Dinoroseobacter shibae DFL 12 = DSM 16493: one gene and its partner. The main gene of each other region encodes a partner of the protein of the gene in region 2 in a complex. Links are inferred from orthologs where the notes say so. Each region holds a gene or a part of one and is shown on either strand. Other genes may lie near its edges.

Region 1 (2,745 bases), 1.3 Mb from region 2 along the record:
GCTGCCGGACCCACGGCGACGCTCCTGCTGCTGGCGACCTTTGGTGGGCTCGTGCTGGGCCTCTGGGCCTGCTTGCGGCTGGTCCACCGCCGGCCTCTCGGGAGCGTGATCGGCGCGCGGGAGCAGACGGCGCGCGACTTCCGTCGTGCGAGCGTGATCACCCTGGCGGGCATGGGCCTTTCGCTGCTGCTCTTCCTGCCGGGCATGGAGATCCTGCCAAACCTGCCTTTGGGCATCTGGGTGTCGTTCCTGCCCCTGGCCCTGCTGATGATCGCGCTGCAGACCGGCGCGGAAGAGATGCTCTTTCGCGGCTACCTGCAACAGCAACTCGCGGCGCGGTTCTCCAGCCCGCTGGTCTGGATGTTGCTGCCCAGTGCTCTCTTCGGCGCGGCTCATTACGACCCGACCACGGCCGGCGACACGGCCTTGCAGGTGGCCTTGGCGGCGGGGATCTTCGGGCTGATGGCGGCGGATCTGACCCGGCTGACCGGCAATATCGGCGCGGCCTGGGGGATGCATTTCGCCAATAACTGCATGGCGATCCTCGGGGTATCGGTGCAGGGCACGATCCCGGGCCTGTCGCTCTACACCACCGAGCTTGCGATTTCGGACACCGCCGAGATCAGCGTGCTGCTGTGGCAGGACATGGCGCTGACGCTTCTCTTCTATCTCGCGATCCGCTGGGTCGTGACCCGCTGATTGCATTTCCGCGCCGCGGCGATTATCTCGAACCCAATCGGCATAGCCCCAGGACAATCGCGCCCATGAACTGGATTTCCAACTACGTCCGCCCCACGATCAACTCGTTGTTTTCGCGGCGGGAAGTGCCGGAGAACCTGTGGCGCAAATGCCCTGAATGCGGCACCATGCTGTTTCACCGGGAACTGTCGGACAACCTGTTCGTCTGTATCAGCTGCGATCACCACATGGCGATCACCCCGCGCCAGCGCTTCGAGGCGCTGTTCGACGGCGGTGTGTTTTCCGAGGTGAAGGTGCCCGCACCCATTGCCGACCCGCTCCAGTTCAAGGATCAGAAGAAGTATCCCGAGCGGATGAAGAGCGCCGTGAAAGCAACGGGCGAGCCCGAGGCGATGCTGGTAGCCGAAGGCGAGATCGGCCGCACCCCCATCGTCGCCGCGGCCCAGGATTTCAGCTTCATGGGCGGCTCCATGGGGATGTATGTGGGCAATGCGATCATCGCCGCGGCCGAACGGGCGGTGGCGCTGAAGCGTCCGTTGATCCTGTTTTCGGCTGCGGGTGGCGCGCGCATGCAGGAAGGCATTCTCAGCCTGATGCAGATGCCCCGCACCACCGTGGCCGTGCAGATGCTCAAGGAAGCGGGACTGCCTTACATCGTCGTTCTCACCCACCCGACCACGGGCGGGGTGACCGCATCCTATGCCATGCTGGGCGATGTTCAAATCGCCGAGCCCAATGCGCTGATCTGCTTCGCGGGCCCCCGGGTGATCGAGCAGACGATCCGCGAGAAACTGCCCGAGGGCTTCCAGCGCGCGGAATACCTGCTGGATCACGGGATGCTCGATCGGGTGACCCACCGGATGAAACTGCGCGACGAGTTGATCCGCATCACCCGCATGCTGCTGGGTCTCGGGCCGGCCATTGTCGGTGACCTTCCGGCGCCCGATCCCGCGCCCGCGACGCCGGAGCCCCAGAAGGCGGCCCCGAGCGCACCTGCGCAGGACAAACCCGGCGCAGGACGGTCGTGACACGGTGAACGCGCCCGGCTCCGACCTGCTGCTGGAGCGTCTGATGACGCTTCACCCCAAGATCATCGACCTGACCCTCGACCGGGTCTGGCGCCTGCTGGCGACGCTCGATCACCCTGAACGACGCTTGCCGCCCGTGGTCCATATCGCGGGCACCAATGGCAAGGGCTCGACGCTGGCGATGATCCGCGCGGGGCTGGAAGGGGCGGGGCAGACCTGTCACGCTTATACCTCGCCGCATCTCGCACGGTTTCACGAGCGCATCCGCCTGGCCGGAGAGCTGATTTCCGAGCCGGATCTCGCCGCCCTTCTGGCGGAATGCGAGACCGCCAACGGTGGCGCGCCCATCACCTATTTCGAGATCACGACCGTCGCGGCCCTTCTGGCCTTCGCCCGCACGCCCGCCGACTGGACCCTGCTGGAGGTCGGCCTCGGCGGGCGGCTCGATGCGACCAACGTGATCGACACGCCCGCGCTCTGCGTCATCACGCCGGTGTCCTACGATCACCAGCAGTTTTTGGGCGACACCCTGCCCGAGATCGCGGGCGAGAAGGCGGGCATCCTGAAACGCGGCGTGACCTGCGTGGTCGGCCCACAACAGGACGCCGCGCTGGAGGTGATCGAGGATCGCGCCGCCCGTGTCGGCGCGCCACTGCGCGCCCATGGGCAGCACTGGCATGTGAGCGTGGAGCATGAACGGTTGGTCTACCAGGACGAAACCGGGCTTCTGGACCTCCCCCTGCCGGTCCTGCCGGGACCCCACCAGATCGAGAATGCAGGCATGGCGCTTGCCGCCCTGCGCGCGCTCGGCACCGGCGATCCGGAGCCCGCGCTGACCAAGGCTCAATGGCCCGCGCGGATGCAGCGGCTGCGCCATGGGCCCTTGGTGGAGCTCGCGCCGGAGGTCGAGCTCTGGCTCGACGGCGGGCACAACCCGGCGGCAGGCTTGGCGCTGGCCGCGACCCTCGCCGGACTGCCGGAACGTCCGACCTATTTGATCTGCGGTATGCTCAAGACC
Region 2 (7,759 bases):
GATATCGCGCCCCACCAGCGTGTTGTTGCACACGGTGAACTGCGCATTCTGGCCGCGCAGGTTCAGCACGCGCGACTGCAACGCCGCGTTCGTCTTGGCACTGGCCAGCAGACCGACGCCGTCGCCATGCAGCACGACCTTGATGTCCATGTTCTCGGCCCCGACGGCATTGATATGGTTCTGGATATTACCCATGGCGCCGAGATAGGCACGGTCACCCTCGCCGCCAGTGTAGTTGATGTGATAGACGACTTTCTGCGACGCATAGCGGTCGCCCGAGCCAATCGCGGCGCTGCCCATGACGATAAGCAGCATCGCCGAAATCAGCCCCAGAATTCTGGTCATTTCAGTCTCCTCCCAACGGTGCCCGGTCTTTGCCGGGCCTTGAGCTTGGCATGGAGAGGACGGATCGCAAAGCCGTTTTCAGCCGGCTGCTGCACCCCGGGCCCCGCAAGGCCCGGAGCATGGGCAGCGTGTCAGACCAGCGCCCAGAGATCGGCCTCGCCGAGCCGGGCGAGGTCGTTGAACTGGTTGAGTTCGGCCAGGTCGGTGAACACCCGCACGTCCTCGATCCGTTCGGCCGTGATGCCGAGCGCGCTCAGCGCCTGCGCCTGCCCCTCGGTGGCCGAGGTCAGCGCGAAGGCCTCTGCGGTTTCCTCGGTGAGCACCATGGCCAGGGTGTCGAACCCGGCGCCGCCACGGAAGGTATTCTCGTCGAAGGTTCCATCGCCACCGATCAGGGAGGCTTCGCGGAAGATGAAGAGGTCATTGCCGCCCCCGCCCACGGCGAAGTCGGACCCCAGCCCGTCGATCAGCACGTCATCGCCAAGGCCCCCGCGGGTGACATCGTCGCCGGTGCCGCCGACCAGCACGTCATCGTCGGCACCACCGAACAGCACGTCGTCATCGGCGCCGCCCGAGATGATGTCACGCCCGAGCGCACCGAAGATGAAGTCGTCATCGCCCTCACCGAAGGCGATGTCATCGCCGTCCAGCAGCCCGAGCACATCGCGCCCGCCGCCTGCGAGCACCAGATCGTCCTCTTCGCTGCGCAGCGTGCGGATGCTGCTGCGATCATTGCCGATGGTGACGGTGCCGGTCAGTGCGGCGGCATGGAAACTGCCCAGCACGCCGTGCACGGTATCGGTGGGATGCACCGGGTCGAAGAACGCCACCTGGTCCAGCGGCACACCGTCCAGCGCCGGATTGATCACCGGATCGGTCGGGTCGTCATCCAGCACCTTGACCTCGTCATAGGGCGCGGTGATCCCGAAGTTCAGCGGATCGTCCACGATGGTCGAGGTGATCGCCTCGATATCCACGTAGACCGCGTTGATGCCGGCCTCCTGCAGGGCCTCGACCCCGCGTTCGAGACGGGTGTTATGCAGCGACAGCACGATGTCGGCCACCGGCGCCAGCAGCGGATCGGCCCGCACGCCCGGGAAGAAATCGCCAGACGGCAGGCTGTTGATCACGATCTGGCCGACGCCTTCATCCGCAAGACGCTGGGCGGCGTCGAGGGTCGCATCGGTGATCTGGACCATGAGCGCCAGGCCCTCGATCACGATCCGGTCGGGCGAGGACGGGGCGAAGTTGAGGTAGTCATTGGCGCCGATGAAGAGGGTCGCACTGCTGTCGGCCCGGTCCTGCCCCGCGGTATCGGCGAGATACCGGTCCAGCTGCGCAGAGAGGTTGATGTCGAGATCGAGCCGCGGATCCTCCAGCGGGACGGTCAGAAACTCGGTCACGCCTGCGTTTTCCGCCAGGTCGCGCAGGGTCAGCTCCCCCAGCATGCGGGCGGCGCCGATGCCGAAATTCAGGGTCTCGCTCGCTCCGAGCAGGTCACTGGAATATTCGGCGAAGACCAGGCCGTTGGTGAAGCGCTGATTGTAGCCGGCCGCTTCCAGCGGAACCGCGACGCTGGCGACATCGCTGGTCAGGGAAAAAAGGGTGCCGTCATCTGTCAGGCTGTCGCCGAAAAATACCTTGGTGGAAAACGCGAAACTCATCAGCTGGGTGTCCTCTGTTGGTGGGCTGTGCCGGGTTTTCCCGGTCGTGGCGTCAAGTTTCGCCCGGGGCGGGCGATGTTGCAAACTTTTTCACGGACGGGTCACGTAGGGTCACGCTGCCCCCGCGCCCGGGTTGCGGCATGGTGGAAAACCGGCGTGCGCCCCTTTTCTCGCCCGGTACGGTGCCGTATAGGGGATCAAAACCACAAGAACGCGCATGGGGTCTCGGGGCTCTTGTATGCGGCTTTCAGACCACCCGATTGAGGACGGCATGACGAACAAGTCCCATGATGACGACGTAGCCTTTATCAAGGCTCTTGCGGAACTTCTGCGCGCGAATGACCTGAGCGAATTGCAGGTCAAGCGTGAGTATGGCGAGGATGACAGTCTGAATGTGCGGGTCTCCCGGCAGATGACGGCGGCCCCGGTCGCGGCGGCCATGCCGGTGGCGGCCCCGGCACCGATGGCCGCCCCGGTCGCGCCAGGCGCGGCGGCCCCCGCGCCCCTCGAAGGGGGCGACCCGGCCCAGGACCCCAATGCCCTGACCTCGCCCATGGTGGGCACGGCCTATCTGCAGCCCGAACCGGGCGCGGCGTCCTTCGTGTCGACCGGCGACACGGTCAAGGAGGGCCAGACCGTCCTGATCATCGAGGCGATGAAGACCATGAACCAGATCGCGGCCCCCCGCGCGGGCAAGGTCACGCGGATCTTCGTCGAGGACGGCTCGCCCGTCGAATACGGCGCGCCCCTGATGATCATCGAGTAAGGCGGGCCGATGTTCTCCAAGATCCTGATTGCCAATCGCGGCGAGATCGCCCTGCGCGTGATCCGCGCCTGTCGCGAGTTGGGCATCCAGTCGGTGGCTGTGCATTCCACCGCCGACACCGACGCGATGCATGTGCGCATGGCCGACGAGGCGGTCTGCATCGGCCCGCCGCCCAGCCCGCAGAGCTATCTGTCGATCCCCGCGATCATTTCGGCCTGCGAGATCACCGGGGCGGAGGCGATCCATCCGGGCTACGGGTTTCTGTCGGAGAACGCGAATTTCGTGCAGATCGTGCAGGATCACGGCCTGACCTTCATCGGCCCCACCGCGGAGCATATCCGGGTGATGGGCGACAAGATCACCGCCAAGGAAACGATGAAGAACCTCGGTGTGCCTTGCGTGCCGGGCTCCGACGGGGGCGTGCCGGACCTGGAAACCGCGCGCCGGGTGGCGGGCGAGATCGGCTATCCGGTGATCGTGAAGGCCACCGCCGGCGGCGGCGGACGTGGCATGAAGCTGGCCAAGACCGCCGAGGACCTGGACGAGGCGTTCCAGACCGCCCGGTCCGAGGGCAAGGCCGCCTTCGGCAACCCGGACGTCTATCTGGAGAAATACCTCAGCACCCCGCGCCATATCGAGGTGCAGGTCTTCGGGGACGGCAAGGGCGGCGCCGTGCATCTGGGAGAGCGGGATTGCTCGCTCCAGCGTCGGCACCAGAAGGTGTTCGAGGAGGCCCCGAGCCCGGTGATCGACGCCGAGACCCGCGCGCGGATCGGCAAGACCTGTGCCGAGGCCGTGGCCCGGATCGACTATGCCGGTGCGGGCACGATCGAATTTCTCTACGAGAACGGCGAGTTCTATTTCATCGAGATGAACACGCGGCTCCAGGTGGAGCATCCGGTGACCGAGGCGATCTTCGGCGTGGACCTGGTGAAAGAGCAGATCCGCGTAGCTGCGGGCTATCCGATGACCTTCAAGCAGGAGAACCTGCAGGTGCGGGGCCATGCGATCGAGGTGCGGATCAATGCCGAGAAAGTGCCCGCCTTCACCCCCTGCCCCGGCATGGTCACGACCTTCCACACCCCGGGCGGCCTGGGCGTGCGGATGGATTCGGCGCTGTATGGCGGCTATTCTATCCCGCCCTATTACGACAGCCTGATCGGCAAGCTGATCGTTCTGGCCCAGGACCGGCCCGCGGCGCTGGCGCGGCTGAACCGGGCGCTTGGCGAGTTGATCGTGGACGGGATCGACACGACCGTGCCGCTGTTCCATGCGCTGCTGGCCGAGGAGGCCATCCAGACCGGAGACTACACGATCCACTGGCTCGAAGAGTGGCTGGAGACGGCGCAGATCTGACGCGGGCGCGCGCGGTTCTTCTGGACCGGGCGCGGGTGCGCCTCTAGGTTGTGGGCACGATGGCCCATGACATGTACCCTAATTCTCCGCCGCGGCTGACGCCCGACCTGCTGCTGCGTGGGTATATGGCGGGCATCTTCCCCATGGCCGAAGCGCGCGATGACGACGCGGTGTTCTGGGTGGATCCGCGCCAGCGCGGGGTGCTGCCGCTGGACGGGGTGCATGTGTCGCGCAAGCTGCGCCGGTTCCTGGCGCGCACGGAATGGACGCTGAGCCTGAACCAGGACTTCGCCGGGGTCGTGGCCGGCTGCGCCGACCGGGACGAGACCTGGATCAACGATCAGATCTTCGACGCCTACACGGCCCTGCATGCCATGGGCTTCGCCCATGCGCTGGAGGTCCGCGAGGACGGCGCGCTGATCGGCGGGGTCTACGGCGTGGCGATCGGGACGGCGTTTTTCGGCGAGAGCATGTTCTCGCGGCGCCCGAACGGCTCGAAGGTGGCGCTGGTGGCGCTGTGCGCGCATTTGCGACGCTGCGGCTATACCCTGTTCGACACGCAGTTCGTCACCCCGCATCTGGCGACCATGGGCGCGGTGGAAATCTCGCGCGACAGCTACCGCGCGCAGCTGCGGGCGGCCCTGTCGGCCAAGGCCGACCTCACGGCGCGCCCCCTGCCCCGAACGCCCGCGCAGATCCGCGCGCCCGGCCCCGGACAACCCCGCTCCTGAGCCCGGCGCCGGCCCGCGTATTCCGGGCGCTTCGTGCGCTCTTGCGGGGCGTGTCGGCTTTCCACTAGGTTGTGCTGTGAGTGGGGCGCGCCGGACGCATGGCATCGTGACGCGCGCCGCCAGACGGCCCCGAAACTGGAACCAGACCAAGACCGGGAGGCCGTGACGTGACGCGTATTTCGAGCAGACTTCTCTGGGCCGGGGCTCTGGCCCTGTGGGCCGTGCAGGCCGCGGCCGACCCAGCCCCGGGGGGCGGATGGTCCTGGGCGGTCCAGGGCGGTGTGATGACCGACGACCGCGCAGCCGAAGCCCTGACCCCGACCCGGACAGAGTTGGAGCGCCAATTCGTGCTGGGCGGTGTGTTGGGCTATGACCGGCAGATCGGCACGAGCCGGTTCTCGGTCGGTGCGGAATTGCAGGCCAATGCCCATTTCGGAGACCAGGATTTCGTGGAATTCGCGCTGCCCGTCGCCCTGCGCTATCACCCGCGAGACAGCTGGTGGGATGCCTTCGACAGTTTCGCCTTCGGTCTCGGCCTGTCCCATTACACCGAAGTGTCCCAGTTGGAGAGGGCCAATTACGACGGGCAATCGCGGCGGACCCTGATCTATTGGTACCTGGAGGCGGAGTTTGCCGAGTTGTCGACCGGTGACACGGTGTTCTGGCGCTTGCACCACCGGTCGAATGGCTACGGGACGTTGAAGCCCAATGGCGGTTCGAATGCCCTGATGCTCGGGTATCGCAGGCCGTTTTAGGCCTTGTGTTCAGGGCCGCGCGGTCGGTCGCGGGGATTGCAGACCGGCGGCAACTTCGGGGGTGGCTTCTTCCTCCCCCGGGGTGGCACAGCGCAGGGCCCAGACGTCGTAGCGGTGATGATCAAGGGCGGCGAGCGCGGGCGAGGACGCGATCATCCAGCCGTCATAGAGCGGCGTGTCCCGCTCGGTGATCTGCAGGTGCACGAAGGCGTCAGAGGCGGGGTTTTCCTCAGGAAAGCGGCATTCGATCAAAGTGATGCTGAGCCGACCGCTCTGCCGGGCCTCACCGGCGGGGATTTCCAGGGTCTCGACGCGGCCGGTGGTCTTGTCGAGCACGCGGATCAGGCCGGCTTCGGCCGCGGAGACGCGCAGCTCCTGCTCGAAGGTCTGGAACTCCTCGTCGCGCAGGCGCAACTCCCCACCGAAGCCGTCCTCTTCGCCCTCGGCGCGTTCTTCGAGCTCATCGAGGGGCGAGATGATGATCGCCTCCTGCTGGGCCGCGGCCGCGCATCCGACCCAGAGCAGGGCAACCGCCAGCGTGGTGCGGATCACGAGCCGTCCCCGCCGACGAATTTCATCAGCAGCGACACGAGGCTGACCGAGCCCTGGGTGTCGATGAACTCGCCCCCGGTTTCCATGGCGAAGGGAGAGCCGCCGGGCAGGATTTCGATGAAATTGCCGCCCAGAAGGCCCTCGGAGGACACGGAGATCGCGCTGTCATCGGGGATCTCGATGTTCTCGGAGACCGAGATCGTGGTGTCGGCGCGGAAGGTTTCGGGATTGAGCGCGATGCCCGTGACGGTGCCGATCTTGACGCCCGCGAGGCGGACATCGGTGCCGATGGTGATCCCGTCGGCGGAGCGGAAACTGGCGGTCAGCGGATAGCCGCTGCCCCCGCCGGAAAAGCCCGTGGCATTGGAGACGAAAAGGAGGAACCCGACCGCGGCGGCCAGAACGGCGCCGCCGACGACGACTTCGGTTTTACTGTGTGACATGCCCGTTCGGTGCCCTGTTGACTGGTTGGCGCCAGTCTAGCGCAGCTTCATTCCGGCTGCCATGCCTCATAATCCGCGCGCTCCACCGGCTTGGGACGGCGCAGGGAGCCCGCGGGGGCGTAGGCCAGCGGCGTGCCGGTGAGGTTTTCCTCATGGGGCTTTTCCCAGGACTTGCGCGCCAGCGGCTTGGCGGTGGGCGGTTCTTTCCAGGTGAAATGCAGCCAGCCGTGCCAGTCGGGGGAGACGCGGCTCGCCTCGACCTCGCCGTTATAGATGACCCAGCGACGCTTGCCGTCCTTGGTCTGGAAGAAGCTATTGCCGGCTTCGTCCTCGCCCACCTTCTCGCCGTTGCGCTTGCTCCACAGGCGCATGCCCAGGGTCTCGGCGTTCCACCAGGTGATGAGTTGCAACAGGAACTTCATGATGCCTCCGGTCGGGTTGGCCCAGATATGGACGATTGCGGGGCGGGCGTCCAGCGACATGCGGACGCGGGGGACCGGTGCCGAGCGGGTTCAAGAGGCCAGCGAGAGGCCCTGTCGGCGGGCGATCAGGGCGGGGATCTTTTCCTTGAACTTGAAGAACCCGGCCTTGGCATGGGGCCAGGCGGCGGCATCGTGGTCGCGCAGGACCGGCACCAGCGGCAAATCACTATCGGCAAGGCGCGCGCGCAGCAGATCGCGGGCGGGGCCTTCGGGGGTGTAGGGCATGACGATCTGCGCCGCCCCTGCCCCGCGCGCCCAGGCGCCCAGATCTTCGGGCGCGGGCGTCACCGGACCCAGCCGGTCTGCGTAGCGCGCGCAGGTGCTGTCGAGGGCGGCAGAGGTCCAGTCCGTAACATGGGGCGCCACGGTCAGCGGCGAGCGCGCGGCGGCGCCATCGAGGATCGCGGTGGCCAGGGGCGGGTTGGCCATCTGGTCGAGCACGAAACCCGGCGACAGGTCATCCTCGGTCAGCACCAGCACCCAGGACGCGCTGCGGTCGAAGGTCGGGGTGACAGGTGCGTCATCGGCCGGCGGATGGGGCGGGCCCATCAGGGGGGCGGGATCGGAGGCCAGCTGGTGGACCGGGCGGTGCCGCCCTTCGGTGTATTTCGAGATGTTGGACGCGCGCGCGGCGTAATTCTTGCCCTGGGTCTGCAACCCCGCGA

Evidence for each region. Proteins that work in one complex are often made in the same cells at the same time.
Region 1: the proteins of accC (region 2) and accD are in contact, whole or in part, in a solved structure (PDB 8UXZ), measured with the Escherichia coli proteins. The link is inferred for Dinoroseobacter shibae DFL 12 = DSM 16493 from one-to-one orthologs.

The regions. Positions count from the first base shown.
Region 1 is NC_009952.1:128,999-131,743, forward strand. It holds accD (acetyl-CoA carboxylase, carboxyltransferase subunit beta), read left to right. Parts: upstream 1-764; coding sequence 765-1,727; downstream 1,728-2,745. Other genes in the region: DSHI_RS00645 (CPBP family intramembrane glutamic endopeptidase), read left to right, coding at 1-699; DSHI_RS00655 (bifunctional folylpolyglutamate synthase/dihydrofolate synthase), read left to right, coding at 1,732-2,745.
Region 2 is NC_009952.1:1,443,466-1,451,224, reverse strand. What follows is about bases 2,031-4,957. They hold accC (acetyl-CoA carboxylase biotin carboxylase subunit), read left to right. Parts: upstream 2,031-2,784; coding sequence 2,785-4,131; downstream 4,132-4,957. Other genes in these bases: aat (leucyl/phenylalanyl-tRNA--protein transferase), read left to right, coding at 4,191-4,862; accB (acetyl-CoA carboxylase biotin carboxyl carrier protein), read left to right, coding at 2,281-2,775. Outside these bases: DSHI_RS07115 (DsrE family protein), read right to left, coding at 1-345; DSHI_RS22970 (SGNH/GDSL hydrolase family protein), read right to left, coding at 477-2,009; DSHI_RS07090 (hypothetical protein), read left to right, coding at 5,030-5,617; DSHI_RS07085 (DUF2155 domain-containing protein), read right to left, coding at 5,627-6,169; outer membrane lipid asymmetry maintenance protein MlaD, read right to left, coding at 6,166-6,612; DSHI_RS07075 (NADH:ubiquinone oxidoreductase subunit NDUFA12), read right to left, coding at 6,660-7,034; DSHI_RS07070 (FAD-binding domain-containing protein), read right to left, coding at 7,125-7,759. UniProt on the Escherichia coli protein: This protein is a component of the acetyl coenzyme A carboxylase complex; first, biotin carboxylase catalyzes the carboxylation of the carrier protein and then the transcarboxylase transfers the carboxyl group to form malonyl-CoA.